One region of the Micromonospora sp. DT229 genome, then DNA from elsewhere that is predicted to be linked to it. Evidence: riboswitches for the same ligand, from Rfam matches in the RefSeq annotation. Region 1 holds a riboswitch; the other holds the start of a gene.
The links. A riboswitch is a leader RNA that binds a small molecule or an ion and turns the genes downstream of it on or off. The one in region 1 is predicted to bind S-adenosylmethionine.
Positions count from the first base shown of each region.

Region 1 (3,402 bases):
GCCGGCGATCACCTCGGTCGCCGGGCCGATCACCAGATCCGGGTGCACCCCGTCCATGGTGTCCGGGTTGCCGGCCCGGCCCAGGGCCACGATCCGCCCGTCCCGCAGCCCCACGTCGGCCTTGACCACCCCCCAGTGGTCCAGCACCACCGCCCCGGTGATGACGGTGTCCAGGGCGCCCTCGGCCCGGGTGGCCCGGGACTGGCCCATCGACTCGCGGATCACCTTGCCGCCACCGAAGACCGCCTCGTCGCCGCCGACACAGTGGTCGTGCTCGACCTCGATGAGCAGGTTGGTGTCGGCCAACCGGATCCGGTCACCCGTGGTCGGCCCGTACAGGGCGACGTAACGGTTTCGCTCGACGATGCTCATGACGGCTCTCCGCTTCGCTGCGTGCCGCCATGAGGCACGGCCGCACTGAGCTTGCTGATTCGCTCGCTGCGCTCGCTCATGCCGCTGCCTCCGGCCCGGCGTCCAGTGCCCCGCCGCACTCGCCCCGCAGGCCGGGCACGATCCGAGCACCGGCCAACGGCACCAGGTCGACACTGCGGCTCACCCCCGACTCGAAGCGCACCGACGTGCCGGCCGGTACGGCCAGCCGCTGCCCCCAGGCGATGTCCCGGTCGAAGTCCAACGCCGGGTTGGCCTCGGCGAAGTGGTAGTGCGAGCCGACCTGCACCGGCCGGTCGCCGGTGTTGACCACCAGCAGGGTGGTCACCGGTCGCCCGACGTTGATCTCCACCGGATCGGCCGCCGGCAGGATCTCCCCCGGAATCACGGGATCGGGTGGTGCACCGTCACCAACTTGGTGCCGTCCGGGAAGGTCGCCTCCACCTGCACCTCCCCCAGCAACTCGGGGATGCCGTCCTGCACGTCCTCGCGGGTCAGCACGGTGCGACCGGCGGACATCAGGTCAACCACGGAGCGCCCGTCGCGGGCACCTTCGAGCAGGAAGGCGGTGATCACCGCGACGGCCTCGGGATAGTTCAGGCGCAGGCCGCGTTCGCGGCGGCGCCGGGCGACATCCGCCGCCACGTGGACGAGCAGACGATCCTGCTCGTGGGGAGTGAGATACAACTGTGGCTCCCGGTGGGTGTCCGCGCCCCCGCGGGCTCGACGCCTCGACGCGCCGCTGCCCGGTCCAGGGGCTCGCCCGCCGGTCCCGCCAGGTGTGCGGGCCTCGGGAGTGCCACCCTCCCGGCCCTCATGGCGAGGCACCGACGGTGTCTTCTCGGATGCGGACCGCACCGCCCACCGCTGAGCCGACCGTAAGGGATCACGCGAACGGTGGCAATGGGCGGCCCACATCGCGACCTCCGGCTGCTCGTGTCGACGGGCCCTAGCCCGCGCGTCAGCCCTCGCCCCACCGGCGGACTCCGGGTCACCGGGTGCTACCTGCCGCACCACCGCAATGACGTGGGCGTGAGGGCCGTCATATCGGGTGGACGCTGACCCGTCACCTGCTGCTAGCCTCAGCCGCAGGTCATGAGTGCCAGCGTGAAGCCCCGGCTTGCTGGCCGGCAACCCTCGTCCGCGCAGGGGTGCCCCGGGTGAGGACCAGGCATCGGAGTGGCTCCGGTGCAAGCGTGGCCTGGTTTCCAGGTCATCACGACCTCGAGGGAGACCCATGTCGTACCGCAGTCGATCCGCTCCCGTGGCGACCTGCCTGGACCTGACCCAGCGTCGGCACGTCGACATGATGCGGGTCTGCAGCGCCGCGTGTAGCTGACCGCGTCGCCGCCGGTCACCGCGCCTTCGGGCGGACGGTGGCCAGCCCACTCCCCCTCTTGTCATCGGTTCATCCCCACGGTCCGTCGTACGACGGACCGTCGGTGCGGCACGTCCGTGCCCGCCGTCGTTCATCCAGGAGACACCTGTGCGAATCCTTCCTGCCCTGACCCGGGCCGCCGCCGTCGGCGCCGCCGCAGTCCTCGCCGCCGTCACCCTCACCGCCTGCGGCTCGGACTCGGCCGGCGAGGCCGACAACCCGTACAACCTGCTCCAGCCCGGAGTGCTGCGGGCCGGCACGCTCACCGACGCGCCGCCGAACGTGTACCTCAAGGACGGCAAGTTCACCGGGTTCGACAACGACCTGCTGGTCGCCGCCGCCGACAAGCTGGGGCTGCGGGTCGAGTTCGTCGGCACCGACTTCTCCGGCCTGCTGGCCCAGGTCAACAACCGCAAGTTCGACGTCGGCAGCTCCTCGATCACCATCACGGAGGCGCGGAAGAAGACCGTCGACTTCGGCAACGGCTACGACTTCGGTTACCTCGGCCTCAACGTGCCCGCCGGTTCGACCCTGAGCAGCTTCGACGAGCTGCCCGGCAAGCGGGTGGTCGTCGTGCAGGGCACCGTCCAGGACGACTACGCCACCACCAAGGGCCTGGACCCGGTACGGGTGCCCGACTACAACGGCGCGCTCAACCAGCTCAAGGCGGGCACCGCGGATGCCTGGATCTCCCCGGCCGAGATCGGTGAGAAGACCGCCGCGGACAGCGGCGGCAAGATCACGGTGGCGGCGAAGGAACTCAGCCCGGCCCCGACGGCGTACGCCTTCGCCAAGGGCAACGACGCGCTGCGCGAGGCGCTGAACAAGGCCCTCGACGAGGTCATCGCCGACGGCACCTGGACCCGGCTCAGCGCGCAGTACTACCCGGGTCGGGCCATCCCGGCCGACTTCACCCCGGGCAGCGGCAACGTGACCGCCCCGTCGGTGGCCCCCTCGGCCGCTTCCTGACCGGTACGACCAGCTAGCAGGGCGGAGGTTGACCGTGGATCCGTTGCGCACCCTGTGGGAGACGTTCTTCGACTGGGAGTCCATGCGCGAGGCGCTACCCGAGATGATCACTGTCGGGTTGCCGAACACGCTGATCCTGGCGGTCACCGCCGCCCTGCTCGGCTCGGCGCTGGGCATCCTGCTGGCCGTCGCGGGCAGCTCGCGGACCCGCTGGCTGCGCTGGCCGGCCCGGGTCTACACGGACGTGTTCCGTGGCCTGCCGGCGGCGGCGACCATCCTGCTGATCGGGGTCGGGCTGGCCCCGCTCGGTATGCAGGTGTGGGGACCCAACCCGTACCCCCTGGGCATCCTGGCGCTGTCGCTGATCGCCTCGGCGTACATCGGGGAGATCTTCCGCTCCGGCATCCAGTCGGTCGAGGCCACCCAGTTGGAGGCGGCCCGCGCGTTGGGCTTCTCCTGGGGGGAGGCGATGCGCCGGGTGATCATCCCGCAGGGCATCCGGCGGGTCCTGCCGGCCTGGGTGAACCAGCTGATCGCCCTGATCAAGGACTCCAGCCTGGTCTACTTCCTGGGGCTGCTGGCCAGTCAGCGGGAACTGTTCCGGATCGGGCAGGACTACGCCGCCAACACCGGCAACCAGTCGGCGTTGCTGCTGGCCGGGCTCT
Region 1 covers NZ_JBNCLD010000001.1:212,982-216,383, forward strand. Annotated here, with positions in the region: gene ACLQ2T_RS01055 (urease subunit alpha) at 1-372, opposite strand, end outside; gene ACLQ2T_RS01060 (urease subunit beta) at 449-778, opposite strand; gene ACLQ2T_RS01065 (urease subunit gamma) at 775-1,077, opposite strand; SAM riboswitch class IV at 1,482-1,593, shown strand; gene ACLQ2T_RS01070 (ABC transporter substrate-binding protein) at 1,877-2,737, shown strand; gene ACLQ2T_RS01075 (amino acid ABC transporter permease) at 2,772-3,402, shown strand, end outside.

Region 2 (3,402 bases), on a different contig from region 1:
AACGCCTCCGGCGTTGGGTCGTACAGACTAAAAGTCTACGGCGAAACGCCCTCCCGCACGGAGCATCTTCCGCCGCCGGGTTCCCGCCGTCAAGTCCTCGGCAGGGTGTTTTCCGCATTCCAGAAGAAACGCGATTCCAATTCGATCTTCGGCTATGCCGCTTGATCATTTCCTGACGGCAGTGCCATATCCCCTGATCATTGCGGCTCCGCTCAGCCGAGCAGGCCGGCGTCGCGGGCGGCCCGCAGGGAGGGCTTGATCCGATGGGTCGGACCCGCCTCGCCGGCCACCGCGTCGAGGGTCTTCAGCCCCTCCCCGGTGTTGAACACCACCGTCTCGGCGGCCGGGTCCAGCCGGCCGGACTCGACCAGCTTGCGCAGGACCGCGACCGTCACCCCGCCGGCCGTCTCCGCGAAAACCCCGGTGGTACGCGCCAACAGCCGCACTCCGGCGCGGATCTCCTCGTCGTCGGCGTACTCCATCCAGCCACCGGTACGGCGGACCGCCTCCAGGGCGTACAGGCCGGCGGCCGGGTCGCCGATGTTCAGGGACTTGGCGATGCCGGTCGGCTTGACCGGGGTGATGACATCGCTGTCGGCGTGCAGGGCGGTGGCGATCGGGTTGCACCCGGCCGACTGGGCGCCGAACACCTTCCAGCCATCGGCGGGCGCCTCGACCAGCCCGATCTCGACCAGTTCGGTGAAGGCCTTGTCAATCTTGGTGAGCAGTTCACCGGAGGCCATCGGGATGACCACCTGAGCGGGAATCCGCCAGCCGAGTTGTTCGGCCACCTCGTAGCCGAGGGTCTTGGAGCCCTCCGCGTAGTACGGCCGGACATTGACGTTGACGAAGGCGGTGTCCTCGAACTCGTCGGTCTCCACCAGCTCACCGCAGAGGCGGTTGACATCGTCGTACGACCCATCGATGGCGACCAGGTCGCCGCCGTAGACGGCCGTGGTCACGACCTTGCCCTGCTCCAGGTCGCTGGGGATGAAGACCACCGAGGGAACCCCGACCCGGGCCGCGTGCGCGGCCACCGAGTTGGCCAGGTTTCCGGTGGAGGCACAGGCGAAGCGGGAGAAGCCGAGCGCCCGGGCGGCGGTCAGCGCCACCGACACCACCCGGTCCTTGAAGGAGTGGGTGGGGTTGGCGCTGTCGTCCTTGACCCACAGCGGGGCGGTGATCCCCAGCTCGGCGGCGAGCTGATCGGCGGCCACCAGGGGGGTGAACCCGGGGTCCAGGGTCACTCGGGTGGCGGGGTCCTGGCCGGCGGGGAGCAGGGCGGCGTACCGCCAGATGTTGCGCGGACCGGCCTCGATCTGCTCGCGGGTGACCGCGGCCAGGGCCGCCGGGTCGTAGTCGACCTCCAACGGGCCGAAACACTCGTAACAGGCGTGCTGGGCGGCGAGAGGGTACCGGGCCGAACAGGCGCGGCAGACCAGGGCCCGGGCCGGGCTGGTGGCAGTGTCTAGGCCGGAGGGGGCGAGCGTCGACGTCATGTCGAAGTCCTCTCATCTTTCCCCGCATCGCACCCTGCGGCGGGGACGGAATTGGCACCTGCCCCGCCGGACGCTCAACGGTGAGCGCGGGGGGTGGTTGCCGGGGCGTCGTCGGGCCGTATCCCTCAGCCCCTCTGGATGAGGTATGCAGTTGTGCTGCCGATTCTAGGCGGGAGCACCGCCTCCGTCGCTCGCCAATCCCAGCTTGTGAGCGACATCGCGGACTGATCCGCAGGTCACACCCGTTCCTGGATCGGGCGACATCAGCGCCGTCTGATGCCGCCCGATCCAGGTCTGTGCATGATCGCGACTGTCGCGCCTAGGGTCAGACCGGCACCGAGCTGCGTTCACCGGTGTCGAGGCCGACCGCCCGGGTGCCGCGTTGGGGCAGCAGATTGTCCAGGGCCCAGGTGCCCGGGCCGAGCACCGCGACCAGCAGGAACGACCAGCAGAACAGCACTGACAACTCGCCGTGGTTGCGCAGCGGCAGCAGCGCCTCGGGCTGGTGGACGACGAAGTACGCGTACGCCATCGAGCCCGACGCCAGCAGCGCGGCCGGGCGAGTGAAGAGGCCGAGCAGCACCAGAGCACCGCAGAGCGCCTGGATCAGGGCGGCCCACCAGCCGGGCCACTGGCCCAGCGGCACAGGTTCACCGGTGCCCCGGCTGCCGCCGAAGACACCGAACAACGAGGCCAGGCCGTGACAGAGAAACAGCAGGCCGACAACCATGCGGAACAGGGACAGTGCCGGGCCGCCGAACCGGTCGATACGCATTCCGATACCTCCGTTGTAGATCGGGTGAAGGCATCCAGAATGCGGAACCCATAAATAGTTGTCGATGCAATCTCTGACTGTGGGAACGCTCCCAGGCCATCCTAGCGACCGAAACTTTCGGCCGCTGCCTCATCGCTCAGCGTCTTCGCCATTGACGGAAGAACGCCTCGACGGGAATCCCCTTACCGGGCGCGGTGTGCTTCGCGATGGCGACGTCGGGAGGTCGGGACCACGCCCGACATCTCTCGGTGCAACGATGTCCCGATGTGCGGGATACGGGGGACATCTCCAGGGACGACCATCCGACACACGGGCGGACGGCGGGCGCTGCCCTGGCGTCGTGCTGCTGGGGCGCTCGCCACGCTCGTCCTGCTCGCGGGGTGCGCCCCGGCCCCCGGCTCCGGTGGCGTCGGGGCGCAAGCCACGACCGACGCCCCACCATCGGCCCCGGTCACCACCCCCGACGCCCCGCCGACGCGTACCGAGCCGAGCGCCGGAGCCCACTCGCCGGGCCCCTGTCCCGCCGACGGCGTCCGGATCAGCTACCTCGGGGTGAGTGCGGCGATGGGCCTGCGGGCGATGGGCCTGGAACTGGTCAACTGTGGCAGCCGGCCGTACCGGCTGCACGGCTACCCGGAACTGCGGCTACTGGACCACGACGGAAATCTGATCAGGGTCCGGGTGATCCCCGGGGCCAGAGAGATCACTTCCGGCTTCGACTTCCCGCCCCGGCCACTGACGCTGGCACCCGGAGAAGCCGCGGACGCGACGGTGCTCTGGCGCAACCTGGTCGACGACCCGACCGTGGTCGCCACCAACGCGGAGCGGCTGGAGGTAGCCCCGGCGGAGGGGCAGCCGACGCGGGAGGTCGCCATCGAGGGGCCGATCGACCTCGGCAACACCAACCGCGTCGGCGTGAGCGCCTGGAAGAAGCGCCCCCTGACCACATCCCAGTCCGCAGTCCCCACCACGACGGCGAGTCCCCTGCCGATCACCCCGACCGCGGTGCCGCTGCACTGACCCGCTATCGGGCGCGGAGCCGGCCGCGTCGCTACGAGACGACGTCCTTGCGGGTGAAGCGCCAGAAGGCCAGCCCCCAGAAGGCGGTGGCGTAGCAGATCGCGGAGA
Region 2 covers NZ_JBNCLD010000002.1:319,558-322,959, forward strand. Annotated here, with positions in the region: gene thrC (threonine synthase) at 213-1,499, opposite strand; SAM riboswitch class I at 1,509-1,644, opposite strand; gene ACLQ2T_RS04305 (DoxX family protein) at 1,825-2,274, opposite strand; gene ACLQ2T_RS04310 (DUF4232 domain-containing protein) at 2,539-3,294, shown strand; gene ACLQ2T_RS04315 (ABC transporter permease) at 3,326-3,402, opposite strand, start outside.
Region 2: another riboswitch for S-adenosylmethionine. It lies ahead of thrC (threonine synthase); the one in region 1 lies ahead of ACLQ2T_RS01070 (ABC transporter substrate-binding protein).